2 regions of the Rhizobium lentis genome follow, and region 1 is predicted to be linked to the other one. Evidence: riboswitches for the same ligand, from Rfam matches in the RefSeq annotation. Region 1 holds a riboswitch; the other holds the start of a gene.

Region 1 (14,858 bases):
CGAGATGGTTGGGCGCAACGTGCTGCGGCGCGAAGCCTCGCAGGCCGATGCGCGGCGGATCGTCGTTGTTATAACCGAGGCCGGCCAGGCCCTGCTCGCCGAGATCCTTGCGCAGAAGCTGGCGATCATCTCCGAGATTGTCTCCGATTGGCCGGAGCAGGATGTCGAGCGTTTCGCAGCGCTTTTCGAGCGTTTCATCGGCGGCTACGAGGCGGTCTTCCTGTCGCGCGACAAGGACACGCCGGGCTGAGGGAAACCCGCCCATCCCTAGGCCCCTTCCCCTCGACCCCCGTTTGCGCTAAGGGCAATGCCCATGAGCAAATCCACCTTCACCATCCTGCTCGGCGGCGAACTCAGCCTGACGGAACGGCTACGACGCGCCATCAGCGGCAGCCGTTTCATTGCGGCCGACGGTGGCATGCGGCATGCGGCTGCACTCGGTGTTACGCCGGAGCTCTGGGTGGGCGACTTCGATTCGACGCCGGCCGATCTCGAAGGTGCATTTCCCCATGTGCCGAAACAGCCTTATCCCGCGGCCAAGGCAGCGACGGACGGAGAAATCGCCGTATCGGAAGCAATCGCGCGCGGGGCGCGGCGACTGATCCTGGCCGGAGCGCTCGGCGGCGAACGCTCCGATCACGCGCTTCAGCATCTGCTGTCGGCCGTCAATCTGGCCGAAGATGGCTTCGATGTGCTCCTGACCTCGGGCAAGGAAGAGGCCGTGCCGCTGCTTGCCGGCACCATCGAACTGGACCTTCCCAAGGACAGCCTGTTTTCCGTGCCGGGATTCAGCGAACTGACGGGGCTTTCCATCGAGAACGCGCGTTATCCGCTCACAGATTTCCACCTGCCTTTCGGCTCGTCGCGCACCATTTCCAACGTCGCCGAAGGCAAGGTTCGCTTTTCGCTCGGCAGCGGCCGAGCGATCGTGCTCGCCCGCCCCTATGATCTTTCCGGAGTCTGATTTTTGGCCCCTCCCATCCTGAAACTCGACGATATCTACCTGAGCTTCGGCGGCGCACCCCTTCTGGCTGGCGCCGCACTTCAGGTCGAGCCCGGCGACAAGATCTGTCTCGTCGGGCGCAACGGCTCGGGCAAATCGACACTGCTGAAGATCGCCGCCGGTCTGGTCGAGGCGCAGTCCGGCGAGGTTTTTCGCCACCCCTCCTCGACGGTGCGTTATCTCGAGCAGGCGCCCGACTTTGCCGGCTTCAACACGGTTCAGGCCTATGCCGAGGCCGGGCTTGGACCGGGCGACGATCCGTATCGCGTCACCTATCTGCTGTCCCATCTCGGCCTGACCGGCGAGGAGGATCCGAGCACCCTGTCCGGCGGCGAATCGCGCCGCGCCGCCCTTGCCCGCGTGCTGGCGCCGGAGCCCGACATTCTCCTGCTCGACGAGCCAACCAACCATCTCGATCTGCCGACCATCGAATGGCTTGAAGGCGAGCTGCAGAAGACCCGCAGCGCCCTGGTGCTCATCTCGCATGACCGCCGCTTTCTCGAAAAGATCTCGACCGCGACCGTCTGGCTCGACCGCGGCGCCTCGCGCCGGCTCGACAGGGGCTTTGCGCATTTTGAAGCCTGGCGCGACCAGGTGCTGGAGGCCGAGGAACTGGAGCAGCACAAGCTCGGCAAGGCGATCGAGCGTGAGGAACACTGGCTGCGCTACGGTGTGACGGCGCGGCGCAAGCGCAACATGCGCCGCTTGGGCGAACTGCAGACGATGCGATCGCAGTATCGCGGCCACAAGGGGCCGCAGGGCACGGTGCAGGCGACGGTCTCGGATGCGCAGGAATCCGGCAAGCTGGTAATCGAGGCCGAGAAGATCACCAAGAGATTCGGCGACCGGGCAATCGTTGCACCGTTCTCGATCCGTGTGCATCGTGGCGATTGCATCGGTCTGGTCGGACCGAACGGCGCCGGCAAGACGACGCTGCTGAAGATGCTGACCGGCCAGCTGTCGCCCGATAGCGGCACCGTCAAGCTTGGCACCAATCTGGAGATCGCGACGCTCGACCAGAAGCGCGAGGATCTCGATCCCGAGAATACGCTTGCGAACTATCTGACGGACGGGCGCGGCGAAAACCTGATCGTCAACGGCGAACAGCGGCACGTCACCGGCTACATGAAGGAGTTCCTGTTCCAGCCGGAACAGGCGCGAACGCCGATCAAGAGCCTCTCCGGCGGCGAGCGCGCGCGGCTGATGCTGGCGCGCATCCTGTCGCGGCCGGCAAACCTCCTGATCCTCGACGAGCCGACCAACGATCTCGATATCGAGACGCTCGACCTCCTGCAGGAAATCGTCGCAGGCTTTCCCGGCACCGTCATTCTCGTCAGCCACGACCGCGATTTTCTCGACCGCACCGTAACTTCGACGATCGCACCCGCCATACCTGATGCGCCTGATGGTCGCTGGATTGAATATGCCGGCGGCTATTCGGACATGCTTGCCCAGCGCAAGGGCGCGCTTGAAGAGCGCAAGAAGGCGGCGGAGCGGCCGAAGAGCCAGGAGCCGACACCTGCCGCGGGCGGCTCGAAGGGCAAGCTCTCCTTCAAGCAGAAATTCGCGCTGGACAACCTGCCGAAGGAAATGGCGAAGGCCGAAGCCGAGATCGCCAAGCGAGAACAGGTAATGGCCGATCCCAATCTTTTCACGCGCGATCCTGCAGCTTTCAACCGGCTTGCGGCGGAGATGGAGAAGCTGCGCACCGGTCTGACAAAAATGGAAGAAGAGTGGCTGGAGCTCGAAATGCTGAGGGAAGAGCTGGAAGGTTGATTTTTTCGACCTGCCGGTTTCTGTTCGCAGCCCTGTGGCGGTCGGGTTAGAGCGCCGGCGCGGGCACTGCCGCAGTTCCCACACTGGCGCTGGCGCCGGTCCGGGCGGCGGTCTGCTGCGGCTCCTCGGATCTCGACGGCAGAGCCTGCAGATGCAGCACGCGCGGCTGCAGCACCTCAAGATAGGCTTCGGAGCGGCCGATATAGATCATGCCGGTTTCGGGCATGGAGGTCAGCAGCCTCGCCATCGTTTCCTGCCATTCCGGCTCCATGCCCTCAAGCACTTCGTCGAAGATGATCCAGCGTGGGCGTACCAGCAGCAGGCGCGCAAAGCCGATCGCCTTCTGTTCGTCGCTATCAAGCAGCTTGTCCCAGCGGGCGCGGGTATCGAGCCTTGCGATCAGCGAATGCAGGCCGGCCTTTTCAAGGGCTGCTTCGACGGCTGATTTATCATAGGCATCAGGGTTTTCTGGAAAGGCCAGCGCCTCGCGCAGCGTGCCGCCGGGAACATAGGCAATCTGGGGAACGAACAGCATATCGTCGACCGGCGGCAGGCCCATCGTGCCGCTGCCGCACGGCCAGAGGCCGGCCATGGCCTGGAACAGCAGCTTGCGGTTGACGCTGTGATCGCCGTTGATCATGATTTTTTCGCCGGCCTTGATCGTTACGTCGGTTTCGCGCAGGCGGAAACCGCCGCATTCCTCGATGTCTTCGCCGATCTTGGCGTTGATGACGATATCCTTCAGCGTCAGCGTATCAGGTGCTGTGTTTTCATAGGCGATGCTGTCCTTCAGGTCGTAGTCCTCGTCCATATCGAGGAGGGCCTGGCGGAAATCGGTGACGCGCATCAGCGTGGCGCGCCATTCGGCGATCGGACCGAAATTAGCGACATACCAGCGCAGCGCCGTATTCACCTGGTTGAAGGCGCCGACAGACATCATCAGCTGGCCGAGCGTGAGACCGCCGGAGAAATAGGCGGGAGCGGCGACGATGATCGGAATGACGATCACCAGCCAGCCGTAACCGGCTGAAACCCAGGTGAGGTTGGTGTTGGCCATGGCGAGCCGCTTGACGACCCTCAATACCGAGCTGATGTCGGTGTTGATGCGGCGGCGCTCGTTCTCCTCGCCGCGGGCAACGGTGATCGCCGGCATGTTCTCATTGGCATGCATCAGCGTGAAGCGAAGCTCGGCCTCCTTCGAGAAGCGGTCGGCATTGAGCTTGACCAGCTTGCGGCCGACGACCTGGCTCAGCACCGATGCGGAAGCGGCATAGAAGATCGCCGCCCAGACCATGTAGCCGGGGATCGAGAAGCTGTGGCCGCTGATGTGGAAGACGAAGCCGCTCGACAGCTCCCAGAGGACGCCGATGAAGCTCACCAGAAGAATGGTCGACTGCAAGAGGCCAAGAACGAGCCCGGTCGTGCTCTCGGCGAGGTTACGCGAATCCTCGTGCAGGCGCTGGTCCGGGTTAACGCCGATCAGGCCGCTGGAGGCGAGCCGCAGTGCCCGCTTGCGCTTCAGCCACTGGTCGACCAGATCGCGCGACAGGCCCTCGCGCATATAGAGCGCCGTCATCTGGTTCAGCCAGGCCTGCAGCACATTGAGCAGCAGCAGCGTGCCGGCGATCATCGCGAAGATTTCGAGCTGATGGAAGAATTCGCCGAGGTCGCGGCGTTCCAGCGAATCGTAGAAGGGAGCGTTCCACTCGTTGAGGATAACCTGGCCGTAGGCGGTCAGCAGGATGACGAGAATGAGCACAGTCGCCAGAAACAGCACCTTGCCGCGCACGTGCGAATTCCAGAATGCTGAGAACATCACCCCGAGGCGATATGTCAGGCTGAAATCATACCCTACCCTATCCTGCCTCCGGATTCCCGGCCTCCCCTCGATCTTTTCTGCCATCACGCTTTTCCAACACCGCCCATACTGTCATTATTAACATGGTGGCGTTACCGGTCTATCAACAGATTCTATCAGTCATTAAACTGTGATGAGCCTTGCGTGGGTAGCGCCTGCATGCTTTCGGAGTTGATTCGCGCTTCGACTGGGGCTAATTAAAGGCTCCGTGGTGATTTGGCCGGCCGGCTTGCAGCCACGTTAAAAAAGTCGCTAAAGGGCCGCGTGCGGACCGGTAGCGATTTTTTGTCGCCGCCGGTTTTTTTGTTTTGATCGAGTGACCGCAATGCCCATCAAGATCCCCGATACGCTGCCCGCTTTCGAAACCCTGGTTCAAGAGGGTGTGCGGGTGATGACCGAGACGATGGCGATCCGTCAGGATATAAGACCGCTGCAGATCGGGCTGCTCAACCTGATGCCGAACAAGATCAAGACCGAAGTGCAGATGGCCCGCCTTGTCGGCGCCTCGCCGCTGCAGGTGGAGCTGTCGCTTATCCGCATCGGCGGCCACAAGGCGAAGAACACCTCCGAAGATCACCTGCTGGCTTTTTACCAGACCTGGGAAGAGGTAAAACAGCGCAAGTTCGACGGTTTCATCATAACAGGGGCGCCGATCGAGCTCCTGCCCTATGAGGACGTCACCTATTGGCCGGAGATGCAGCAGATTCTTGACTGGACGGAAACGAACGTGCATTCGACGATGAACGTCTGCTGGGGCGCGATGGCAGCGATCTATCACTTCCACGGCGTTCCGAAGTACGAGCTGAAGGAGAAGGCCTTCGGCGTCTATCGTCACCGGAATCTCAAGCCCTCCTCGATCTATCTCAACGGTTTCTCCGACAATTTCGAGGTGCCGGTGTCACGTTGGACCGAGGTGCGCCGCGCCGATATCGAAAAATCGGACAGCCTGGAGATCCTGATGGAATCCAGCGAGATGGGCGTCTGTCTCGTACATGAGAAGAGAGGACGGCGGCTCTACATGTTCAACCATGTGGAATATGATTCCACCTCGCTCTCCGACGAGTATTTCCGCGACGTCAATGCCGGCGTGCCGATCAAGATGCCGCACAATTACTTCCCGCATAACGATCCCGCACTTCCGCCGCAGAACCGCTGGCGCAGCCATGCGCATCTCCTGTTCGGCAACTGGATCAACGAGATCTACCAGACGACGCCCTATGACGTCGAAGAGATCGGCATGGATCTCTGAGCGGCGTTTCTGCTAATCCCACGGTTGCGGTTTGAGGCAAATGCGGGCAGGTTCCAGTCGAACCCTATAGCGCCGCGCGTCTTGAATCGGATGCGCCAAGAACGGACGATCGATCATGTCGGATAAGTTGAAGCGGGAAGTTTTCGGGCGGACGAAGTCGGGCGAGACCGTCGATCGGGTCGAGATCAGGGGCGGCGGGCTGACCGCCAGAATCATCACTTGGGGCGCAGTGATTCAGGACCTGCGCCTCGAAGGCCATGGCGCGCCGCTACAGCTCGGCTTCGACGATTTCGACAGCTATCCCCTCTATTCGGCTTATTTCGGCGCGACGCCCGGCCGCTGCGCCAACCGCGTCGGCGGCGGCAGGTTTACGCTCGACGGCAAGGATTATCAGCTGGAGCCGAACGAAAACGGCGTCACGCATCTGCATGGCGGCAGCGACAATATCGCCAAGCGCAACTGGACGATCGTCGAGCACGCTGTCGACCGGCTGGTGATGAAGATCGTCGACCCCGATGGCCGTGCCGGCTACCCCGGCAATTGCACCATCCAGGCAACGTTCTGGGTGCACGGCAATGGCGAATTGTCGATCACCTACGAATCGACCAGCGACCAGCCGACGCTTGCCAATGTCTGCCAGCACGCCTATTTCAATCTCGACGGCCGCGAGGATGCGCTCGGCCATGACATCATGATCGCGGCCGAACACTATCTGCCGACCGACGAGAAGCAGGTGCCAACCGGCGAAATCCGCTCGGTCGCCGGCACTGAATTCGATTTCCGCGAGATGGCGCCGATGAAGCGTTTCGTCGGCAGCGAGCAGGTGCTGTACGATCATAATTTCTGCCTCTCCGCAGAACGAACCGCCAAGCGGACCGTCGCGCTTGCCCGCAGTCTCTATTCCGGCGTCTCGCTGGAGGTGCGCAGCACCGAGCCGGGCGTGCAGTTCTATGCCGGTTTCAAGCTGAACACCGGGGCTCCCGGCCTAGGCGGGCGAAGATACGGCCCGTTCGCCGGCTTCTGCCTGGAGACGCAGGTTTGGCCGGATGCCATCAATCACCAAGGCTTCCCGAATGCCGTGCTGCGCCCCGGCGAAGTGCTGCGCCAAGAGACGGATTATATCTTCAGCAAGAGCTGAGTTTCGGTGAACGCATGGCTGTCAAGGTTAGCCGCTATGAAACCCTCGTCGGTTCTCCGCCGAGGGTTTTTTCTTGTCCGCACTGGATTCTGCCTTGCCGATTGGTTCTAAATAGGTTCTATTGTTCCGCCATGGATAGAACCAGTCTGATAGCGGAACTGAACAGCCGCGGCCTGCGCGATGAAGCGCTGACCGGACCGCTTTACAAGCGGCTGGCGCAGGCGTTGACGGGCCTTATGCAGGAGGGGTTGCTGAAGCCCGGCACCGCACTTCCTGGCGAACGCGATCTTGCCGAGGGTCTCAAGCTTGGCCGTGTCACCGTGCGTACCGCCTATCGTGACCTGATGGCCTCCGGCGCGTTGGAATCGCGCCACGGGAGCGGTACCTTCGTATCGAGCAGAGTGGAGCGTATGGAGCAGTCGCTCTGGCGGCTCTCCTCCTTCTCCGCCGATATGCGTTCGCGCGGACGTCTTCCAGCCGCACGGATATTGTCGCGGGCGGTCAATACGCCGTCCCCGGAGGAATCCTTCCTGCTTGGACTTGGCAGCGACGAACCGGTGCTGAGGCTCGACCGCTTGCGTCTTGCCGACGGCCTGCCACTGGCGATCGAACGCGCCGTGGTGCCGATCAAGTTCTTAGGCGGCGATGCCGGCGGCGAGGGATCGCTCTACGATGCGCTGGCGGCCAACGGCCACAGGCCCGTGCGGGCGCTGCAGCGGCTGACGGCGGTAACGCTCGACCCGTCTTCCGCCGCGATGCTGAACGTCAAATCAGGCGCGCCAGCGCTTCTGATTGAACGCGTTTCACGGCTGGAGGACCAGCGCGTCGTCGAATACACCCGCTCGCACTATCGTGGCGATGCTTACGATTTCGTTGCCGAATTGAGAATCGGAGATGACCTATGAGTGAGAACCAGTCGCTGATGCTGCAGGAAGCCGGCCAGTCGCCAGGGGTGGTGGCCACGCTTCTCGAAAAGGAAAAACCGGTCTTCACCGAGATTGCCCGGCTGTTTTCGTCCGCCCGTCCGAGCGTGGTGACGACGGCCGCGCGCGGCTCCTCGGACCATGCTGCCACCTTCTTCAAATATCTCTTCGAGATCACCTGCGGTATTCCGGTCGCCTCGGTCGGTCCGTCGATCGCTTCCGTCTATGGCGCCGCGCTGCATCTTAAGGGCGGCGTCCATTTCACCGTCTCGCAGTCGGGTGCAAGTCCCGATATCGTCGCCCTGCAGGATGCGGCCAAGAAGGGTGGCGCAACCACCATCGCCGTCGTCAACGTCATCGACAGCCCACTCGCAAAACAGGCCGATATCGTTCTCGGCCTCAATGCCGGCGCCGAAAAGAGCGTCGCGGCGACGAAATCCTTCATTGCCTCCGTCGCCGCCCTTTCCGGCGTGACAGCCGCGATCGGCGGCGTTTCCGACCTGCAGACCGCGCTCGCCAAGCTGCCGGAGGCGCTTTCGGCCACCGCCGGGATCGACACGGCCGCCGCCGAGGAGGTGCTGTTCAATGCCACCTCGCTCTATACGGCCGGCCGCGGCCCCGCTTTTGCGATCGCGCTCGAAGCGGCGCTGAAGGCCAAGGAAACCTCCGGCCTGCATGCCGAGGCCTTCTCGCTCGCGGAACTGATGCATGGCCCGATGCGCCTGGTGCAGCCGGGCTTTCCGATCGTCGCCTTCGCCCCCGACGATGCCGCCTTCGCCAATAACGGCCAAGCGCTGGAGCGCCTGCAGAAGCTTGGCGCCACCACCGTCGGCTTCTCCACCCAGCCGCTCTCCGGCATCAATCTGCGCGTGCCGACGACGGGCAACGGCCTCCTCGATCCGCTGGTATCGCTGCTCGTCTATTACCGGCTGATCGAATCGGTGACACGCCGTAAGGGTTTTGATCCCGACCGGCCCGCAAACCTGCTCAAGGTGACGGAGACGGTCTGATGATCCGCAAGATCTTCATCGGCGCCCGCATCTTCGACGGCGATCGTTTCCATGACGACAAGGCGCTCGTCGTTGCCGGCGGCCGCGTCGAAGCGATCATCGCAAGAAGCGATCTGCCTGCCGGCGAGACGATAACGCTGGCCGGCGGCGTCCTGTCGGCGGGCTTCATCGATGCACAGGTCAATGGCGGCGGCGGCCGGATGCTGAACGACGAGCCCTCCGCCGCGTCGATGGATATCATCGCCGGCGGACACCGGCCCTACGGCACGACATCGCTGCTGCCGACGCTGATCACCGACACGTCAGAGGCGACCAATGCTGCCATCGACGCGGCGAAGGAAGCCGTCAAGGCAAACCGTGGCGTCGCCGGGCTGCATCTCGAGGGACCGCATCTGGCGCCCGCGCGCAAAGGCGCGCATCTGGCCGAATTGATGCGGCCGGTTGAGAACAGCGATGTCAAAGCCTTCATCCAGGCGCGGGAGGCCATCGGCACCCTGCTCGTCACCATGGCGGCAGAGCAGGTGACGGTGGCCCAGGTGCGCGAACTTGCGGAAGCAGGCGTCACCATCAGCATCGGCCATTCCGATTGTTCGAGCGAAGCGGCGGAGGAACGTTTCGATGCCGGCGCGCGGGGTGTGACGCATCTCTTCAACGCAATGAGCCAGATGGGGCATCGCGCCCCCGGCCTCGTCGGTGCGGCGATTGATCATCCCTCGACCTGGTGCGGCATCATTGCCGATGGTCATCACGTCGATCCGAAAGCCCTACGCACGGCGCTGCGGGCAAAGCGCGGCGAAGGCAAGCTGTTCTTCGTCACCGATGCGATGTCGCTCGTCGGCTCTGAGAAGGATTCGTTCACACTGAACGGGCGTACCGTCCGGCGCGAAAGGGGCGGCTTCTGCTCGAAGCTGGTGCTTTCCGACGGCACGCTGGCCGGGTCAGATGTCGACATGATCTCGGCGATCCGCTACGGCGTCACCTATCTGGACCTGACGCTCGCCGAGGCTTTGCGCATGGCGACCCTTTATCCCGCCCGTTTCCTGAGACTTCCCGATCGCGGTCACCTCTCGCCGGGCGCGCGCGCCGACCTCGTCCATCTCACCGACGCCCTTGCCGTCACCGCCACCTGGCTTGCCGGCGAGGCGGCCTGAACGTAAGGAGAAGCGGGATGACCGACATTACCGATGTCTATTTCTCCAACCTGATCGGCCGGTTGGAGACGTTGAAGCAGGCGCTTGCCGAGCCGATGGCACAGGCAGCAGCGGTCATTCTCGATGCCGCCCGCAGCGACAAGCGTGTCTATGTCTTCGGCACCGGCCATTCGCACATGCTGGCGGAAGAGGTGCACTACCGTGCCGGCGGGCTTGCCTTCACCGTGCCGGTGCTCGTCGGCTCGGCCATGCTGCACGAGGGTGCGGTCATCAGTTCGGTCTATGAGCGCACGCAGGGCCTGGTGCGGCCGATGCTGGAGCGTTACGGCATGCAGCCGGGCGATGTCATCATCATCGCTTCCAATTCCGGCGTGAACGCCGCGCCGATCGAGGCGGCCGACTATGCGCGCGAAATCGGCGCAAAGGTGATCGCCATCACCTCGATCGCCTATTCCTCAGCGATCGCCAATGGCCGCCGGCGGCTCGCCGACGTCGCCGATGTCGTGCTCGACAACGGATTGCCGCCCGGTGACGCCGTTGTCGACCTCGAAGGCACGGGGCTTCGGGTCGGACCGGTCTCGACGGCGGTCGGGGTGACGATCATCAATGCCGTCTTTGCCGAGGTTGCCTCTGAGCTTGCGAAAGCCGGCGATGCGCCAGTCTATCTCAGTGCCAACATGCCGGGAGCCGCCGAGATCAACCAGAAGCTCGTGCAGAAGTATCGGCCGCGCAATCCGCATCTTTAGAGCATTGAAAACCGTGCGCGGTTTTGAACATCATGCTGTAAAGGCGGCGGATACAAAAAGGCCGGCGCGAGCCGGCCTCCTGATGGGTCGAAACCAGGATCAGTCCTTGGCGCGCTCGACGTAGGAATTGTCTTCCGTCGCGATGACGACACGGGTGCCGGCGTCGATATGCGGGGGAACCGAGGTGCGGATGCCGTTGGAGAGCATGGCCGGCTTGTAGGAAGAGGACGCCGTCTGGCCCTTGACGACCGGTTCGGTCTCGACGATTTCGAGGGTGACGTGGCGCGGCAGCTCGAGCGCCAGCGGGATACCTTCGTGGATCGACAGGATGCAGGTCATGCCTTCCTGCAGATAGGCCTTCTGGTCGCCCATAGTTTCCTGGCTGACGACCACCTGGTCGTAGGTCGCCGGGTTCATGAAGTGGAAGCCCTCGCCATCTTCATAGAGATATTGGAAGTTGACGTCTTCGACGAAGGCGCGCTCGACCTGTTCGGTGGTGCGCCAGCGCTCGGACACCTTCACGCCGTCGACGATGCGGCGCATGTCGACCTGGGTGACCGGCGTGCCCTTGCCCGGATGAAAGTTCTGGGCGGTGAGAACGACGTAGAGCTTGCCGTCCACGTCGAGCACGTTGCCCTTGCGGACCGAAGAGGCGATGACCTTGACCATAAGACTTCCTTGTAACTCGGCTTTCGGCGTCGTAGATGACTGTCGAGACGCCCCAAAGACGCAAATGTTTTTCTTTGGGGGCGCAACTAACCTAAAATCCGGGAAATAGCCACCCCCATACCGGCTTCTCCGGCGAAGAAAGCTTGGAATGAACTTTTCGGCCAAAGCGTCCCCCTGGTGGACCCCGTCCGTGCATGCCGATCGCCGCCCGTTCCTGATCGGGCGCAATGCGATCCAGGCGGCGTTGCGCGGATTTTTCGCGCGCGAGGATTTCATTGAGGTCGATACGGCAGCGTTGCAGATCTCCCCGGGGAACGAGGCGCATCTCCACGCCTTCGGAACGGAAGCCCTGACGACGGACGGGCAGAGGGCGCCATTCTATCTGCACACCTCGCCGGAATTCGCCTGCAAGAAGCTGCTGGCGGCGGGCGAGCAGCGCATCTCGTGTTTCGCCCATGTCTACCGCAATCGCGAGCGCGGGCCGCTGCATCACCCCGAGTTCACCATGCTTGAATGGTATCGCACCGGCGAAAGCTATGAGAGCCTGATGATGGATTGCGTGCGCATGCTGGCGCTTGCGGCCGAAACAGTGAAGACGCCGAAGCTTACATATCGCGGCGCTGAAAGCGATCCTTTTGCCGGGCCGGAGCGGATCAGCGTTGCAGAAGCGTTCGAGCGGCATGCCGGCATCGAACTTCTCGCCTCGGTCGCCGCCGACGGCTCGACCGATCGTAATCATCTGGCGGCCGAACTCAGGCGCGTCGGCATGCGTGTTGCCGATGACGACGGCTGGGCCGACCTCTTCAGCCGGGTGCTGGTCGAAAAGGTCGAGCCGCATCTCGGCTTCGGCCGCATCACCATCCTCGACGAATATCCGGTCTCGGAGGCGGCCCTTGCGCGTCCCTCGGCGCGCGATCCCAGGGTTGCCGAGCGTTTCGAGCTCTATGCCTGCGGCGTCGAGCTTGCCAATGGCTTCGGCGAGCTCACCAATGCGGCCGAACAGCGGCGGCGTTTCGAGATCGAGATGGCCGAGAAGGCGCGGGTCTACGGCGAGACCTATCCGATCGACGAGGATTTTTTGGCTGCAGTGGCGCTGATGCCGGAGGCGAGCGGCATCGCGCTCGGCTTCGACCGGCTGGTGATGCTGGCGACGGGGGCATCGCGCATCGATCAGGTGCTCTGGGCGCCGGTTGCGGAGTACGGACGATGAATGCCGTCAAGTCGATCAAGAGTGTCGACGATCTGATGAAGGCGGGGCTTGCCGCGCCGGCCGACCGCGCGGCGCTCGAAGAGGTGGCCGCGCGTTACGCAATCGCCCTGACGCCTGTCGTCACCAGGCTGATCGATCGCGCCGATCCCGACGACCCGATCGCACGGCAATTCGTGCCTGACCCCGCCGAACTCGTCGTCGCGCCCGAAGAACGCGCCGATCCGATCGGCGACCACGCCCACAGTCCCGTCGAAGGCATCGTGCACCGTTATCCCGATCGCGTGCTGCTCAAGGCCGTGCATGTCTGCCCGGTCTATTGCCGCTTCTGCTTCCGCCGCGAAATGGTGGGGCCGCAGGGCCTCGGCACGCTCGATGCGGCTGCGATGGAGGCTGCGCTCGCTTATATCAGAAGCCATCAGGAAATCTGGGAGGTCATTCTGACCGGTGGCGATCCGCTGGTGGTGTCGTCACGCCGGCTCCGCGAGATCATGGAGGCGCTCGCGGGGATTGCGCATGTGAAGATCGTGCGCTTTCACACCCGCGTTCCCGTCATCGATCCGGAGAAGGTCGATGCGGCGCTGATCGCGGCGCTCAAGGCGAGCGGCAAGACCGTCTATATCGCGCTGCATGCCAACCATGCCAGGGAATTGACGGCGGAAGCGCGCGCGGCCTGCGCCCGCCTCATCGATGCCGGCATTGCCATGGTCAGCCAGTCGGTGCTGCTCAGAGGGGTCAACGACGATCCCGACGTGCTTGCGGAACTGATGAAGGCTTTCGTCGAGATCCGCGTCAAACCCTATTACCTCCATCATCCTGATCTGGCGCCCGGCACCGGTCATTTCAGGCTGACGATCGAGGAGGGGCAGAAGATCGTGGCGGCGCTGCGCGGGCGGATTTCCGGCCTCTGCCAGCCGACCTACATCCTCGATATTCCGGGCGGCCACGGCAAGGCCGTCATCAGCGGAAGCACGGTTCGGGCCATGGGCGACGGTTGTTATTCCGTATCGGATTATCGCGGCGGTAAGCATTCCTATCCGCCTGCCGATTGAGGCAAGCGGGGCTTTTCCGTATCATTTCTGTACTCGCCGTACCGCAAGCCCCACAGAGCATTGGCGCTGGAATGATCTTAGGCAGCTGACAAAAAACGACTATTCGGGCTTTTGCCGGAAGGATCGCTAAAAACGTAACTATGAGCAACAGTCATCTTTAACCCAACCCATTAGCGGAATGTTCTGTTTTCCGCACTAAAAGAACGCTCATGACAAGGCGATGAACGCCGGATCGGGATCATGAGAATCTTGGAGTGATGGGATGAATAAGACAATCCGCGACCTCGTAGCCAAATTCGGCAAGCTTCCTGTCGCAATCGACCAGGTCGCCGACGATGCCGATCTTTATGCCGCAGGTCTGACCTCCTTTGCTTCGGTGCAGCTGATGCTGGGCATTGAAGAGGCGTTCGACATCGAATTTCCCGACAATCTCCTGAACCGCAAATCCTTCGCAAGTATCTCGGCCATCGCCAAGACGGTCGATCTCATCCGGGACGGCCGGAAGGTCGCCTGATGAATTTTCCCGTCAAGATTATAGAGGACGGTCTTGTCGCGCGGGTGGCCCGTGTTGCCGAAATCGCGGCAAAACATGCGGATGCCGTTGACGTCGAAGGCCGCTTCCCCCGGGAAGCCGTGGATGCGATGAAGGCCGAGTGGCTGCTCGGCATCCAGGTGCCGCGCCATCTCGGCGGTGAATCGGCCTCGATCACCGAGATCGCCGAATTGTGTTCGATGCTCGGCCAGGCTTGCGCAGCAAGCGCCATGGTCTTCGCCATGCATCATATCAAGCTCTCGAGCCTCGTCGAACACGGCGCCGACAGCGAATGGCATTGCGACTTCATGCGCCGCATCGCCGCCGAACAGCTGCTGATCGCATCCGCCACCACCGAGGGCGGGATTGGCGGAAACCTGCGCAACAGCATTTGCGCAGTCGAGGTCGACGGCGATCGCTGCCGGCTCGAAAAGGATGCGACCGTCATTTCCTACGGCTCGCATGCCGACGCCATCCTCATCACCTCGCGCGCCCATGCGCAGGCAGCCTCCTCCGATCAGGTGCTGACGGCCTTTACGAAGGA
Region 2 (14,858 bases), 650 kb from region 1:
CGATCTCCAAGCCGCTGCTCGAAGTGCTCGCCGGCATTCCGACGATCGTCTACGGCTTCTTCGCCCTCGTCACCGTCGGCCCGTTCCTGCGCGATTTCTCCGCTCAGATCAGCGGCCTGCTCTCCGGCAACTACAGCAGCTTCATCCAGGCGCAGAGCGTTCTGACGGCCGGTATCGTCATGGGCATCATGCTGATCCCCTACGTCTCCTCGCTGTCGGACGACATCATCACCGCCGTGCCGCGGGCGCTGCGTGACGGTTCGCTCGGTCTCGGCGCCACCCGCTCCGAAACCATCAAAAAGGTGGTGCTGCCGGCCGCTCTTCCCGGCATCGTCGGCGCGTTGCTGATGACCGCCTCGCGCGCCATCGGCGAAACCATGATCGTCGTGCTGGCCGCGGGTGTTGCCGCCCGCATCCAGATCAATCCCTTCGAACCGATGACCACGGTGACCGTCAAGATCGTCAATCAGCTCACAGGCGACCTTGAATTCACCTCGCCGCAGACACTGGTTGCCTTCGCGCTTGGCATCACGCTGTTCTGCATCACGCTTTGCCTCAACATCTATGCGCTCTACATTGTGCGCAAATACCGGGAGCAGTACGAATGACGGATATTGTTTCTCCCGCCGGCGTCACCGTTTCCAAGGCGCCCGCCCGCCGCGATATCGGCATCAAGCGGCGCTACGCCGCCGAGCGCCGGTTCCAGGCCTATGGCATCGCCGCCATCGCCTTCGGCCTCATCTTCCTCTTTGTCCTGCTCTGGACGGTGATCGGCAAGGGCTACACCGCCTTCCAGCAGACGACGATCACCCTGCCGATCGAATTCACGGAGAAGACGATCGACCCCAACAACAAGCGGGCGACCGATCCTTCCGTGCTGGTCGCGGCCAATTATCCGGTTCTGCTGCGCGAAGCGATCGTCAAGCAGCTGAACATCAACGCCTCGAGCCGTCCCGACGTGCGCGACGCAACCGCGATGCTCTCCAAGAGCGCGCCGATCCAGCTGCGTGATCTGGTCGTCGCCGATCCCTCGATCATCGGCAAGACGGTCGAGGTCACCCTGCTCGCCGACGCCAATGTCGACAGCGCCAACAAGGGCCAGATCGATCTCTCCGTCGATGAGAAGAACCGCAAGGTCAACGACAAGCAGGTGGCCTGGATGAACCAGCTGAAGGCGGACGGCGCGCTTCAGAAGCAGTTCAACAGCGGCCTTTTCGTCAACGGCAATTCCAGCCGTCCCGAAGCCGCCGGCCTCGGCGTCGCCCTCATCGGATCGCTCTATCTGATGCTGATCGTGCTCGTGCTGTCGCTGCCGATCGGTGTGGCGGCGTCGATCTATCTCGAAGAGTTCGCGCCGAAGAACAGGCTGACGGACCTGATCGAGGTCAACATCAACAACCTCGCCGCCGTCCCGTCGATCGTCTATGGTCTGCTCGGCCTTTCCGTCTTCATCAACTTCATCGGTCTGCCGCGCTCGGCGTCGCTGGTCGGCGGCCTGGTGCTGACGCTGATGACGCTGCCGACGATCATCATCGCGACCCGCGCCGCATTGCGCGCCGTGCCGCCCTCGATCCGCGCCGCCGCCTTGGGCCTCGGCGCCTCGAAGATGCAGATGGTGTTCCACCATGTCCTGCCGCTTGCCATGCCCGGCATTCTCACCGGCACCATCATCGGCCTGGCGCATGCGCTCGGCGAGACCGCGCCGCTGCTCCTGATCGGCATGGTCGCCTTCGTCGCCAATGCGCCCACGACGCCGCTCGAGCCCTCGACGGCCCTGCCGGTGCAGGTCTATATGTGGGCGAACGAGGCCGAACGCGCCTTCGTTGAGCGTACTTCGGGTGCCATCATCGTCCTGCTCCTGTTCCTGGTCGCCATGAACATGGGTGCCATTCTCTTGCGTCGTCGCTTCGAGCGCCGCTGGTAAACGGAGTTAAACATCATGAACATGTTGACGGAAGCTGCAGTTGAAAAGGCGCTGGATCAGAAGATGAGCAACGTCCCGTATAAGATGATCGGACAGGATGTCTCGGTTTACTACGGCGAAAAGCGGGCGCTTTTCGACGTGAACCTGAACATTCGCGAAAACACCGTAACCGCCCTGATCGGCCCGTCGGGCTGCGGCAAGTCGACCTTCCTGCGGAGCCTCAACCGCATGAACGACACGATCGAGGGGTGCCGCGTCACCGGCAAGATCACGCTTGATAGCGACGATATCTATGATCCGGATATCGACGTCGTCGAACTACGCGCCCGCGTCGGCATGGTGTTCCAGAAGCCGAACCCGTTCCCGAAGTCGATCTATGAAAACGTCTCTTATGGCCCGCGCATTCATGGCCTAGCCAAGTCGAAGGCCGACCTCGACCAGATCGTCGAGACCAGCCTGCAGCGCGCCGGCCTTTGGAATGAGGTCAAGGATCGCGTCCATGAATCCGGTACCGGCCTCTCCGGCGGTCAGCAACAGCGCTTGTGCATTGCCCGCGCCGTCGCCGTCAGCCCTGAGGTTATCCTGATGGACGAACCCTGCTCGGCGCTTGACCCGATCGCCACCGCCAAGGTCGAGGAGCTCATCCACGAGCTGCGCGAGAACTACACGATCGTCATCGTCACGCACTCGATGCAGCAGGCCGCGCGCGTTTCGCAGCGCACCGCCATGTTCCACCTCGGCAATCTCGTCGAGGAGAACGACACCGACAAGATGTTCACCAATCCGGATGATCCGCGTACCCAGGACTACATCATGGGTCGCTTCGGCTGATTGCGGCCATCCGAAGCCTTCCCCTTATTCGAGGACAAAGCCCCATGGCATCGACACATATTTATTCTGCCTATGATGATGATCTGAAGTTCCTCTCCAGGCGGATTTCCGAAATGGGCGGCCTGGCCGAACAGATGGTCGCCGAATCCGTCCGTGCGCTGGTCAATGGCGATACCGCGCTGGCGCAGAAGGTCATCTCCGACGACGTGATCCTCGATCACACCGAGCGCGAAATCGGCGACAAGGCGATCGTCACCATCGCCCGCCGGCAGCCGATGGCCTCGGACCTGCGCGAGATCATGGGTTCGATCCGCATCGCCGCCGATCTCGAACGCGTCGGCGACCTCGGCAAGAATACCGCCAAGCGCGTTATCGCCGTCCAGAGCACCGGCGTTCCACGCAAGCTCGCCCGCGGCCTCGAGCATCTCTCCGAGCTGGCGCTCGTCCAGCTCAAGGAAGTGCTCGACGTCTATACGACACGGGCCGCCGACAAGGCGACCGCTATCCGCGAGCGCGACAACGAAATCGACGCGATGTACACCTCGCTGTTCCGCGAACTCCTGACCTATATGATGGAAGATCCGCGCAACATCACGAGCTGCACGCATCTGCTCTTCTGCGCCAAGAACATCGAGCGCATCGGCGACCATGCCACCAACATCGCCGAGACGATCTATTACATGGCGACGGGCGCGCAGCCGGAAGGCGATCGCCCGAAGGATGACAGCGCCAACACCGTCGGCGCCGCGACGGAATAATCTTCCGATCAATCGATTGCGTGCGCGCCCGTTCGGGGCGCGCAAAGAGGTCGCAGCCAATTTCTGAATTTGCGCAGGACGCCTGTTTAAATCGCCCCCGGTTTAAGGCTCGTGTGCGAGGAGACGGACACGCATGATCCCGAGAGTCGCAGTTGTTGAAGACGAGGAAGCGCTCAGCGTACTTCTTCGCTATAATCTTGAAGCCGAAGGCTTCGAAGTCGATACCATTCTGCGTGGCGACGAGGCCGAAATCAGGCTGCAGGAACGCACGCCCGACCTTCTCATCCTGGATTGGATGCTGCCCGGCGTCTCCGGCATCGAACTCTGCCGGCGCCTGCGCATGCGGCCGGAAACCGAGCGGCTGCCGATCATCATGCTGACGGCGCGCGGCGAGGAGAGCGAGCGCGTCCGCGGCCTGTCGACCGGCGCCGACGATTACGTCGTCAAACCCTTCTCGACTCCCGAACTCGTCGCCCGCGTCAAGGCGATGCTGCGCCGTGCACGCCCCGAGGTGCTGTCCTCGGTGCTGAAGTGCGGCGATATCGAGCTCGACCGCGAAACCCATCGCGTCCATCGCAAGAGCCGCGAAGTCCGCCTCGGCCCGACCGAATTCCGCCTCTTGGAATTCCTGATGTCGTCGCCGGGCCGGGTCTTCTCCCGCTCACAGCTGCTCGATGGCGTCTGGGGCCACGATATCTATGTCGACGAACGCACCGTCGACGTCCATGTCGGCCGCCTGCGCAAGGCGCTGAACTTCTCCAACATGCAGGACGTCATCCGCACCGTCCGTGGCGCCGGTTATTCGATGGAAGCTTGAGCTCCCGAACACGGACGGGGTGAGGGGACGTGCCCCATGAGAGGTTGGTGGGGAACGGAAAGAGTGCGGCAAATCTCTTCTCCCCTCGGGGAGAAGGTGCCGGCAGGCGGATGAGGGGGCCACACGGCACACCCTCCCGTCATCACCTATCCCATCACGTCAACGGCAAGCGCCCAACACGACCGAAGTTCACATGGCATTGTTGGGAAGGACCGGCTTCGCCGGCCCCTCATCCGCCCTACGGGCACCTTCTCCCCGCAGGGGAGAAGAGGGAATCGAGACGTTGCGGCATGTAAGCGGGGGCCGAAGGACGGGTCGAGACCGGTGGTCGACGCTGAATGAGCGGCGCTATTGGCGCGAACCAATAAAAAACGGGCCGCTCGGCCCGTTTTTCATGTCCGGCGATCGCCCCTCAGCTCACCCGAGCGGCCGCCCGGCGGCGTTCGTTGACCGGCTGGTAGGCAAGCTTCTGGTGATAGCTGCAATAGGGCGAATTGTCCGGGGATTCGCAGCCGCAGAAGTGGAAGTCGTCCTTGAGCGGATCGCCGACCGGCCACTTGCAGGTGCGTTCGGTCAGCTCCGTCAGGCCGAGGCGGCGGGAAATCGGCACGACCACGTTGCCGGCCGGCACATAGTCCATTTCCTCGACGCCATCGACCTCGATCTCTTCCTTCAGCATCGTTGCGCCCTGCTGGCGGGTCACGGTGCGGGTGGTGATCCGGGAGGCGTAGTTCGGCGCCCGTGGCGCTGATGTCTGGCGCTTCGGTGTGCGCGCCGCGGTGGTCGTGCCGCCGGCCTTGGCACGGCCCGGAAGGCTCAGCCTGTGCACCTTGCCGATAACGGCATTTCTGCTGACCCCGCCAAGCTGCGCCGCGATCTGGCTGGCGCTCAGCCCTTCGGACCAAAGCTTCTTGAGTTTCTCGACCCGCTCGTCTGTCCAGTTCATGCCCTGTCTCCACCTTTTGCGTTGGTGATGGCAGAATCCCTCACCGTTGTCCCGGAAGCCTCCGAAACAAGAAACGCTTGATCAATTTTGGTGACTAGTTCCGCCGCATGCAGTCTAGTAATTGAACTTTAACCTAGTGTGAGGCTGACTCCGTGACAAGAGTCGCGGGAATCCGGATGAATCGAATTCCGAGTTTTCCCCAACTTGCTGCCCCTGCGTGTCATTTCTGCAATAATGCCTGTTGAAGGCGGGAAATGCCGCTGTACAAGCTTGCTGCATGCGCTAAGGGCGCAGTTTTGTTGACATTGCAGCGCGAAAAGGAAATAGTACCGCCTGCCGCCGAAAGGCGGCATTTTTGATTTTTCGGGCGCGGTTTTCTTAGCCGGAGTCCGTGCCTGACAACGCTGACCGGGAGACCCGCGCTATGGCTGAAGCCGCGCCGCTTTATGACACCTATTCTCGCGCCCCGTTGCGGTTCGAGCGAGGCGAGGGCGTGTGGCTGATCACCGAAGGCGGCGAGCGTTACCTCGATTTCGGCGCCGGCGTCGCCGTCACCTCCGTCGGCCACAGCCATCCGCATGTGGTTGCCGCGTTGAAGGAGCAGGCCGACAAGGTCTGGCACCTCTCCAACATCTATGAGATTCCTGGCCAGGAGCGCCTCGCCAAACGCCTGACGGACGCCACCTTCGCCGACAAGGTGTTCTTCACCAATTCGGGCGCCGAGGCGCTCGAATGCGCGATCAAGACGGCCCGCCGCTATCAGTATTCCAAGGGCCATCCCGAGCGTTTCCATATCATCACCTTCGAGGGCGCCTTCCACGGACGCACGCTCGCGACGATCGCCGCCGGCGGCCAGGAGAAATATCTCGAAGGTTTCGGTCCCAAGGCGCCGGGTTTCGATCAGGTGGCTTTCGGCGACATCGAAGCGGTGCGCGCCGCGATCACCGATGCCACGGCCGGCATTCTGATTGAGCCGGTGCAGGGCGAGGGCGGCGTGCGTCCGGCGACTCCAGACTTCATGAAGGCGCTTCGTCAGATCTGCGACGAAAAGGGCCTGCTGCTGATCCTCGACGAGGTCCAGACGGGCGTCGGTCGCACCGGCAAGCTCTTTGCCCATGAATGGTCCGGCATCACGCCTGACATCATGGCGGTTGCCAAGGGCATCGGCGGCGGCTTTCCGCTCGGCGCCTGCCTCGCAACGGCCGAAGCCGCCTCCGGCATGAAGGCCGGCACCCATGGTTCGACCTATGGCGGCAATCCGCTCGCCATGGCCGTCGGCAGCGCCGTGCTCGACGTCATTCTCGCCGATGGGTTCCTGCAGCAGGTGCGCGACGTCGCGCTCGTCCTCCGTCAGGGGCTGGCATCGCTCAAGGATCGTTATCCCGATGTGATCGAAGATATCAGAGGCGAGGGGCTGCTGCTCGGCGTCAAGGCGGCCGTTCCCTCGGCCGAACTGCTGCAGGCGATACGCGCCGCGCATCTGCTCGGCGTGCCGGCCGGCGACAACGTCATCCGCCTTCTTCCGCCGCTCGTCGTCACCGCCGAGGAAGCCCGCGAGGGGCTCGTACGTCTCGAGCGCGCCGCCGAGAGCGTCCGCGTCGCCAAGATCAAGAAGACGGCTTGAAAGGGATTGCCGCCTTCGGGCGCGCGACAGGTAAGAACATGGCTCCTAAACATTTCCTCGATCTTTCGGCCGTCACATCGGCCGACCTCAGAACCATCATGAATGATGCGCTTTCCCGCAAGCAGGCCTTCAAGGCCGGCACGGGCGACAAGCCGCTCGCCGGCAAGATGCTGGCGATGATCTTCGAGAAGCCGTCGACGCGCACCCGCGTCTCCTTCGACGTCGGCATGCGCCAGCTCGGCGGCGAAACGCTTTTCCTGTCGGGCACCGAAATGCAGCTCGGCCGCGCCGAGACGATCGGCGACACCGCCAAGGTGCTGTCGCGCTATGTCGATGCGATCATGATCCGCACCACCGAGCATTCCAGGCTGCTGGAGCTTGCCGAGCATGCGACCGTGCCTGTGATCAATGCGCTGACGGACGACACCCATCCCTGCCAGATCATGGCCGATATCATGACCTTCGAAGAGCATCGCGGCCCGATCAAGGGCAAGACCATCGCCTGGACCGGCGACGGCAACAATGTGCTGCATTCGCTGGTGGAAGGGGCGGCGCGCTTCGGCTACCGCATGAACATGGCCGTGCCTCTTGGTTCCGAACCCAAGGATCACTATCTGAACTGGGCCCGCAATGAGGGCGCCGAAATCATGCTCTGCCATGATGCCGACCGTGCGGTCGCAGGCGCCGATTGCGTGGTGACCGATACCTGGGTCTCCATGAATCAGGAACATCGGGCCCGGGGTCACAATGTCTTCCAGCCTTATCAGGTCAATGCGGCCTTGATGGCCAAGGCCGGCAACGATGCATTGTTCATGCATTGCCTGCCGGCGCATCGCGGTGAGGAAGTGACGGATGACGTGATCGACGGCCCGCAATCCGTGGTCTTCGATGAGGCGGAAAACCGTCTTCATGCGCAGAAGTCGATTCTTGCTTGGTGCCTGGGCGCGATCTGAACCATAATCGGACGCCGCGCGTCGGAGACTTGCGGCCGCGCGAGCGAGGGGCACGCTGACCCTTCGCTTGAAAACTAGGAGTGAAAGCCATGGCAGAAGCTGCAGCCGCCCTCGGCCAGTTCGATTTCGCCGGCGATGACCATGTCGTCCCCTTTCAGGTAGAAGGTCTGGATGTGCGCGGCCGCGCCGTCCAGCTCGGCCCGATGCTCGATGCCATCCTTGAGCGCCATCATTATCCGGCACCCGTCGCCCGGCTGCTCGCCGAAGTCGTCGTGCTGACGGTGCTGCTCGGCACCTCGTTGAAGTTCGAAGGCAAATTCACGGTGCAGACCAAGGGCGACGGCCCGGTCGATCTCCTCGTCGCCGATTTCTCGACGCCGGAGAATGTGCGCGCCTATGCCCGTTTCGATCGGGCGCTGCTCGACAAGGCCGTTGCGGCAGGCGAGACCGAGCCGGAGCAGCTGCTCGGCAAGGGCGTGCTCGCCTTCACTATCGATCAGGGCAAGTTCGCCCAGCCGTATCAGGGCATCGTCGCGCTCGACGGCACCTCGCTCGAGGAGATCGCCGGTGTCTATTTCCGCCAGTCGGAACAGATCCCGACGCGCGTGCGCCTTGCCGCGGCCGAACTCTTCGACCGCGATGACGCCGGCAAGCCGCGCCATCGCTGGCGGGCGGGCGGCCTCGTCGCCCAGTTCCTGCCGGAGGCGCCGGAGCGCATGCGCCAGCCCGATCTCCACGGCGGTGACGGCGACACCGGCGACCGCCCGCATGGCGAGGACGACGCCTGGGTCGAAGCCCGCTCGCTGGTCGAGACCATCGATGCCGATGAACTGACCGATCCGCAGGTCGGCACCGAGCGGCTGTTGTTCCGCTTGTTCCACGAGCGCGGCGTGCGCGTCTACGAACCGCGCGCCGTCTTCGACCGCTGCAGCTGCTCGCGGGAAAAGATCGGTCACGTGCTGCAGGGTTTCACCGCCGAGGAGATCGAGGCCAGCCAGGAAAATGGCGAGATATCGGTCACCTGCGAGTTCTGCTCGACCACCTATCGCTTCCAAGCGGCCGAGCTTCAGCCGGCGCAATAACATTTGGTCGCGCTTGGCGCGAAAAAGATGCGCATTGCAGCTGCACAGTGACTCGACTTTCGGTAGTTACTGTGCGCCTATTGCCCAACTGGTACTTTGGGGAGCTGCCCTCGTGCGCCTTTTATATTTCGTACTCGCATTCATTGCTGCCATGCCACGGATTGTCTTAGCTGACCAAGAGACAATCCAATGGAAAGAAGTCGGCGGCTGGAGCGTGGCTATCGATCCGACTTTAGACAATGGCTGTTTTGTTCTGACTTCCTTTGATGACAACACCATTATTCGTCTTGGTTTCAATTTCCGAAAGAAAGACAACCCTTTTTACATCATGCTCGGAAATCCAAACTGGAAATCCCTGGAGAAAGGTAAGCATTATCCCATCGAGCTCTCGTTGGACCAGTTTAAATGGACGGCTGATGCAAGGGGACTGGATATGCCTGGCCTCAAATCATTATGGATTGATTTCAAGGATCCTGACTTGATTGCGGAGTTTGAGGGTAAACTGAGTTTCCGCGCCAGCTTTAGAGGAAAGCAGATTGCAGCCCTCCGTCTGAAAGATTTCGCCAGGGCAGCGGATGAGTTGCTCGCCTGCCAAAACGCGGTAGATGATGCGGTCGCAAAACAGCCAGCGCCGCCGCGATCCAAAGATCCATTGGAAGCAAAGCCAGGTACTCAGGCCTCGGATCCTTTCGACCTTTAGTCGATTGATGTCTGGGCAAGCCTGAGGATCTACGACCGAGGGTACGGCGTCCATGTTGGTACTGACTGGAAGGCTGCAGCCGGCGGCATCCACGCGCAGTGCTTGCTGCATGGGTCCTCGGGTCAAGCCCGAGGACGACGGAGGGTGGGGAGAAACGAGCGGCAAGAGGCGGGACGTCTCGGAATTCCAGCAAAATGCGCAAACACGTTAAGCAGACCCCACGTCCAACAAATCCACTGGGACACTTTTGATGAATTTGCTCCCGACCGCTCGCCTCTTGCCGGTCGTTGTCCCGCCCTCCGTCGTCCTCGGGCTTGACCCGAGGACCCATACGGCAAGCACGGCGTTCGTGTTTGCACTGACGAACGAGCGAACCTACGCTCTCAATTCAGCACGCGCAGCAGACCCGGGGAATCCAGCGAGAAGGCAGGGATATCGACGTCGAACAGCTCGCCTTCATCGGTTTCCATCTGGTAATGACCGAACATCAGGCCCGACGGCGTGTCGAGCGGGCAGCCGGAGGAATATTCGTAGCTGTCGCCGGGGCTAAGCCGCGGTTGTTCACCGACGACGCCGGGCCCGGTCACCTCGTCCACCACCCCGTTCTGGTCGGTGATGTTCCAATAGCGGTTGACCAGGCGAACGGCGACGCCGGAATTGTTGCTGATGACAATCCGGTAACCCCAGACATAGCGATCGTCCTCCGGATCGGATTGCTCCTCCAGATAGAACGGTTCGACCACGACTTCGATATCTCTTGTGAGGGCGCGATACATGCCTTGCACCTTAGTCAAGATATGTTACCCGTATCTTATAAAGAGACCCCGTCCGTCAAGAAACGGAATGTTGATCGTCATTGAAACGACCAATAGTGAATGGGTTTCAGCCGTTAAGCCTAATCGTCAATGTTAATTTTACTTCGCAACGCCGGCGCCGGCGAACTTGTTCCGTCGATGGCGCGGCCGGACCCGGATGAGGTCCAGCCGCTCTTCCAGTTGGTCAGGCCGAGACCTTGGCGAGCGCCTGCGCGAAATCCTCGATCAGGTCGTCGGTATCCTCGATACCGGCCGAAAGGCGGACCGTGCCCGCAGAGATACCGAGCTCGGCGCGCGCCTCTTCCGTCAGGTTCTTGTGCGTCGTCGTTGCCGGATGCGTGATCAGGCTCTTGCTGTCGCCGAGATTGTTGGAGATTTTGATGATCTCCAGCGCGTTCTGCAGCGCGAAGGCCGCCTCCTTGCCGCCCTTCAGCTCGAAGGCGACCAGCGTCGAGCCGCCGGTCATCTGCTTGGCGATGAGATCGGCCTGCGGATGGTCCTTGCGGCCGGGATAGATCACCTTGGCGACCTTGCTCTGCTCGGCCAGGAAGTCGGCGATCTTTGCCGCATTCTGCGTCTGCTGCTTGACGCGCAGCGGCAGCGTCTCGATGCCCTTCAGAAGGGTCCAGGCATTGAAGGGGGACATTGCCGGGCCGGTATGGCGGAAGTAGTCGTGCAGGTTTTCATCGATCCATTCCTTGTCGGAAAGCACCACGCCGCCGAGGCAGCGGCCCTGGCCGTCGATGTGCTTGGTGGCGGAATAGACGACGATATGAGCGCCGAGTTCGAGCGGCTTCTGGAAGAGCGGCGTTGCAAACACGTTGTCGACGACGACTTTGGCGCCGACCTGATTGGCGAGCCTGGCAACGCCTGCGATGTCGATCACTTCGAGTGTCGGATTGGTCGGGCTTTCCAGGAAGAACACCTTGGTGTTCGGGCGGATCGCCCTTTCCCAGTTGGCGAGATCGCGGCCGTCGACCAGCGTGCACTCGATGCCGTATTTCGGTGCCAGCGTTTCGACGACCCAGCGGCAGGAGCCGAAGAGGGCGCGGGCGGCGACGATATGGTCGCCCGCCTTGACCTGGCAGAGGACGGCGGCGGCGACGGCCGCCATGCCGGAGGCGGTGGCGCGGGCGTCTTCGGCGCCTTCGAGCATGCACATGCGCTTTTCGAACATGTCGTTGGTCGGGCTGCCGTAGCGGGCGTAGATGAAGCCGTCGGTTTCGCCCTTGAAGCGGGCCTCGGCCGCTTCCGACGTCTCGTAGACGAAGCCCTGCGTGAGGTAGATTGCCTCGGACGTCTCGCCATACTGCGAACGCAAGGTTCCGCCGTGGACGAGTTGGGTTGCCGGGCGCCAGGTCTTGCTCATGCCATCACCTTCACATAACAAAAAAACCGGCCGCAAAAGCAGACCGGTTTCATAACCCGGTCTTTTTAGCCACTTGTTTAACGTGGCTGCAAGCCGACCGGCCAAATCACCACGGGATAATTCTGCAATACTGCTGTTAGCTGCTTGCGTCAATTCCCCGAGTTTGGTTTTGTCGGCCGCAAAATGATGGATGGGGCATGATGGCTCGCGACACTGGAATTCTGGCGGACCGCGCGATCGCGGCGCTGTTCGAAACGGGGCGTCTGAACTCCGAGCGGGAGCTGGACCGCGATCAGATCCAGCCGGCAAGTCTCGACCTGCGCTTAGGAAGCAAGGCCTTTCGAGTGCGCGCCTCCTTCATGCCCGGCCCCTCGCATCTGGTGTCGGACAAGCTCGACCGGCTGAGCCTGCATGTGATCGATCTCTCCCAGGGCGCGGTGCTCGAGACCGGCTGCGTCTATATCGTGCCGCTGATGGAGAGCTTGGCGCTGCCGGCCGACATGTCCGCCTCGGCCAATCCGAAGAGCTCGACCGGCAGGCTCGATATCTTCACCCGCGTCATCACCGACTATGCGCAGGAATTCGACAAGATCCCGGCTGGTTACTCCGGCCCGCTCTATCTCGAAATCAGCCCGCGCACCTTCCCGATCGTCGTGCGCCGCGGCTCGCGCCTGTCGCAGATCCGCTTCCGCGTCGGTCAGTCCGTGCTGGGCGAGCCGGAACTCCTGAAGCTGCATGAAAGCGAAACGCTGGTTGCAGCCAAGCAGCCGAACGTTTCCGGTGGCGGCATTGCGCTGTCGATCGACCTGACAGGCGACAAGGACGGCCTGATCGGCTATCGCGGCAAGCATCACACCGCCGTCGTCGATGTCGATGAGAAGGATCAGCACGATATCTTCGATTTCTGGGAGCCGCTCTATAGCCGCGGCCGCAACGAGCTGATCCTCGATCCCGACGAATTCTATATCCTCGTCTCGCGTGAGGCCGTGCACGTGCCGCCGGATTATGCCGCCGAGATGACCCCCTTCGACCCGCTGGTCGGCGAATTCCGTGTCCATTACGCCGGCTTCTTCGATCCTGGCTTCGGTCATGCGCCGGCCGGAGGGCGCGGCAGCCGCGCCGTGCTCGAAGTGCGCAGCCACGAAGTCCCCTTCATCCTCGAAGACGGCCAGATCGTCGGTCGCCTGGTCTATGAGCATATGCAGGAAAAACCGGCCAGCCTCTACGGCTCCGGCCTCGGCTCCAACTACCAGGCGCAGGGCCTCAAGCTCTCGAAGCACTTTCGCATCTGAAGCCGGCCTGGCGTGCTTTGACTTGACAGCGGCCCCCATCTGTTGGAAATCTCAGCCCATCGCGGGTGTAGCTCAATGGTAGAGCAGCAGCTTCCCAAGCTGAATACGAGGGTTCGATTCCCTTCACCCGCTCCAAATCCATATCCCCAGGCCCTAATCCCCGAAAAACCGGATCGGCTTATACCGGCGGTGTGCGATGATCAGGCTCCGGTCGGGCTGGATGATGTAGGTTTCCTCCACCTGCTGGCCGTACTGGTCGATAAAATCATGCGGGAAGGAGGAGCCGGGCGGCGATTTGGTGAGCTTGCTGCGCGGCTGGCCGTCATAGGTGATGCTGCCGGGAATGGGTTCGAGCCCCGGTCCGCTGTAGCTGACGGTGTTGCATCCCGTGAGAGCGAGAGTGCCGATGAGGCCAATGATTGCGGGTTTCATGTCTATCCCCTCCGACGCGACGAACCACCCGATCTTACTCTCGATCGGATGGAGCACGCCAGATGCAACTGTGCGCCCGCGTTCACGCCTTCTGGATGCACCGGTTGGAAGGCCGTGATCGGCTCGACCTCTCCATTGCCGAAAGTGGTGCCGTATGCTAGATCGGTTTCGTCGAAAAAGGCAGGATCGGTTGAGGTAAGCCCGATCCCTTCCGCGAGAGCGAAAACGACGCTCTCAAGAAGCTCTGCTCCGTGCCATGGCACGAGAACCCGCGACGTGATCCGCATGGAAATGCGGGATCCCGGCGGCATGCGGAGACGGCAAAAGGCAGTCCCGGGATTCAAACGGAGACTGTCATGCGCCTGAACCATCTCGATTTTCACGTACCCGATATTGCCGCGACGGCGGATTTCTTCATCCGCCACTTCGGCCTGAGGCTGAAGGATATGCGCGGCCAGAATGGTCTGGCGATCCTGGAAGACGATTCCGGCCTCGAAATCGTCTTCAGCCACGCGATCGCCAAGTTCGGCACCGCCGATCAGGTCGACCTGCAGCGTCAGACCTATCATATCGGCTTCATCCTGCCTGAAAGAGCGAATGTCGATGCGGTCCATGCCGGGCTGGCTGCTGCCGGCGCTGCGCTTTCCGGCCCTCCGGCGGCGATGCGCGGCGGCTGGCTGTTTTATTGCACGGCGCCTGGAAACATTCTGGTCGAAGTGGGTTGGCGGCCGGGTTAGCCCACCAAATAGAAGGGCGGCGTCCGCCGTCCGCCCCTCATCCGGCTGCCGCCACCGACCGGGGTCGAGCCACTGGTCTCGACCCGTCCTTCGGACCCCCGTAAACGGGGGGAAGGGGATGTGCCGCGACCTCTCCGTTCCCCGCCGACCTCTCGCTGGGCACGTCCCCTCGCCCCGTTTTTACGGCGAGAGGGTTAGGGTGAGGGGCAGCTATCCGCGCGAACCGGACGGGCGTGCCTCTTGCCGGCTCAGAACTCCGTCCAGTCGCCATCCTGGCTCGACGGCGTGCTGCTGCCGGCGCCGAAAGCGTTGGCGAGTGTCTGGCTGAGCGCGCGGGCCGGTGAGGCGGCCGGGCGCGCTGTGCCTTCCCTAGCGATGCGGATCGGCGCTGACTTGACTGCCGGGCGCGGGGCCACCCGCGGCGCCGCAGACGCGATCGGTGCGGCGGCGGCAAAGCCGCCGGTGCCCGTCAGCCGGAATTGGCCGAGCAGGCTGTTGAGCGCCGCCGCTTCGGTGGCGAGGTTGTGGCTGGCGGCCGTCGACTGCTCGACCATCGCCGCATTCTGCTGCGTGCCCTG

Evidence for each region. A riboswitch is a leader RNA that binds a small molecule or an ion and turns the genes downstream of it on or off. The one in region 1 is predicted to bind S-adenosylmethionine.
Region 2: it holds a riboswitch for S-adenosylmethionine, as region 1 does, so the genes downstream of both, J0663_RS11360 (O-succinylhomoserine sulfhydrylase) here and metA (homoserine O-acetyltransferase MetA) in region 1, are expected to answer to the same signal.

Annotation. Positions count from the first base shown of each region.
Region 1 is NZ_CP071454.1:1,700,529-1,715,386, forward strand. Features, by position in the region: gene J0663_RS08160 (MarR family winged helix-turn-helix transcriptional regulator) at 1-250, shown strand, start outside; gene J0663_RS08165 (thiamine diphosphokinase) at 308-964, shown strand; gene J0663_RS08170 (ABC-F family ATP-binding cassette domain-containing protein) at 968-2,779, shown strand; gene J0663_RS08175 (ABC transporter ATP-binding protein/permease) at 2,826-4,682, opposite strand; SAM riboswitch at 4,836-4,913, shown strand; gene metA (homoserine O-acetyltransferase MetA) at 4,963-5,886, shown strand; gene J0663_RS08185 (aldose epimerase family protein) at 6,002-7,024, shown strand; gene J0663_RS08190 (GntR family transcriptional regulator) at 7,156-7,929, shown strand; gene J0663_RS08195 (SIS domain-containing protein) at 7,926-8,957, shown strand; gene nagA (N-acetylglucosamine-6-phosphate deacetylase) at 8,957-10,108, shown strand; gene J0663_RS08205 (SIS domain-containing protein) at 10,126-10,854, shown strand; gene efp (elongation factor P) at 10,954-11,523, opposite strand; gene epmA (EF-P lysine aminoacylase EpmA) at 11,672-12,733, shown strand; gene J0663_RS08220 (lysine-2,3-aminomutase-like protein) at 12,730-13,782, shown strand; gene J0663_RS08225 (acyl carrier protein) at 14,045-14,296, shown strand; gene J0663_RS08230 (acyl-CoA dehydrogenase family protein) at 14,296-14,858, shown strand, end outside.
Region 2 is NZ_CP071454.1:2,351,537-2,366,394, forward strand. Features, by position in the region: gene pstC (phosphate ABC transporter permease subunit PstC) at 1-608, shown strand, start outside; gene pstA (phosphate ABC transporter permease PstA) at 605-1,924, shown strand; gene pstB (phosphate ABC transporter ATP-binding protein PstB) at 1,940-2,755, shown strand; gene phoU (phosphate signaling complex protein PhoU) at 2,800-3,513, shown strand; gene phoB (phosphate regulon transcriptional regulator PhoB) at 3,647-4,330, shown strand; gene J0663_RS11330 (GcrA family cell cycle regulator) at 4,743-5,276, opposite strand; gene J0663_RS11335 (aspartate aminotransferase family protein) at 5,701-6,900, shown strand; gene argF (ornithine carbamoyltransferase) at 6,939-7,853, shown strand; gene J0663_RS11345 (Hsp33 family molecular chaperone) at 7,943-8,935, shown strand; gene J0663_RS11350 (hypothetical protein) at 9,048-9,635, shown strand; gene apaG (Co2+/Mg2+ efflux protein ApaG) at 10,019-10,411, opposite strand; gene J0663_RS11360 (O-succinylhomoserine sulfhydrylase) at 10,635-11,819, opposite strand; SAM riboswitch at 11,864-11,942, opposite strand; gene J0663_RS11365 (2'-deoxycytidine 5'-triphosphate deaminase) at 12,017-13,111, shown strand; tRNA gene J0663_RS11370 (tRNA-Gly) at 13,173-13,246, shown strand; gene J0663_RS11375 (hypothetical protein) at 13,265-13,543, opposite strand; gene J0663_RS11380 (VOC family protein) at 13,900-14,280, shown strand; gene J0663_RS11385 (methyl-accepting chemotaxis protein) at 14,529-14,858, opposite strand, start outside.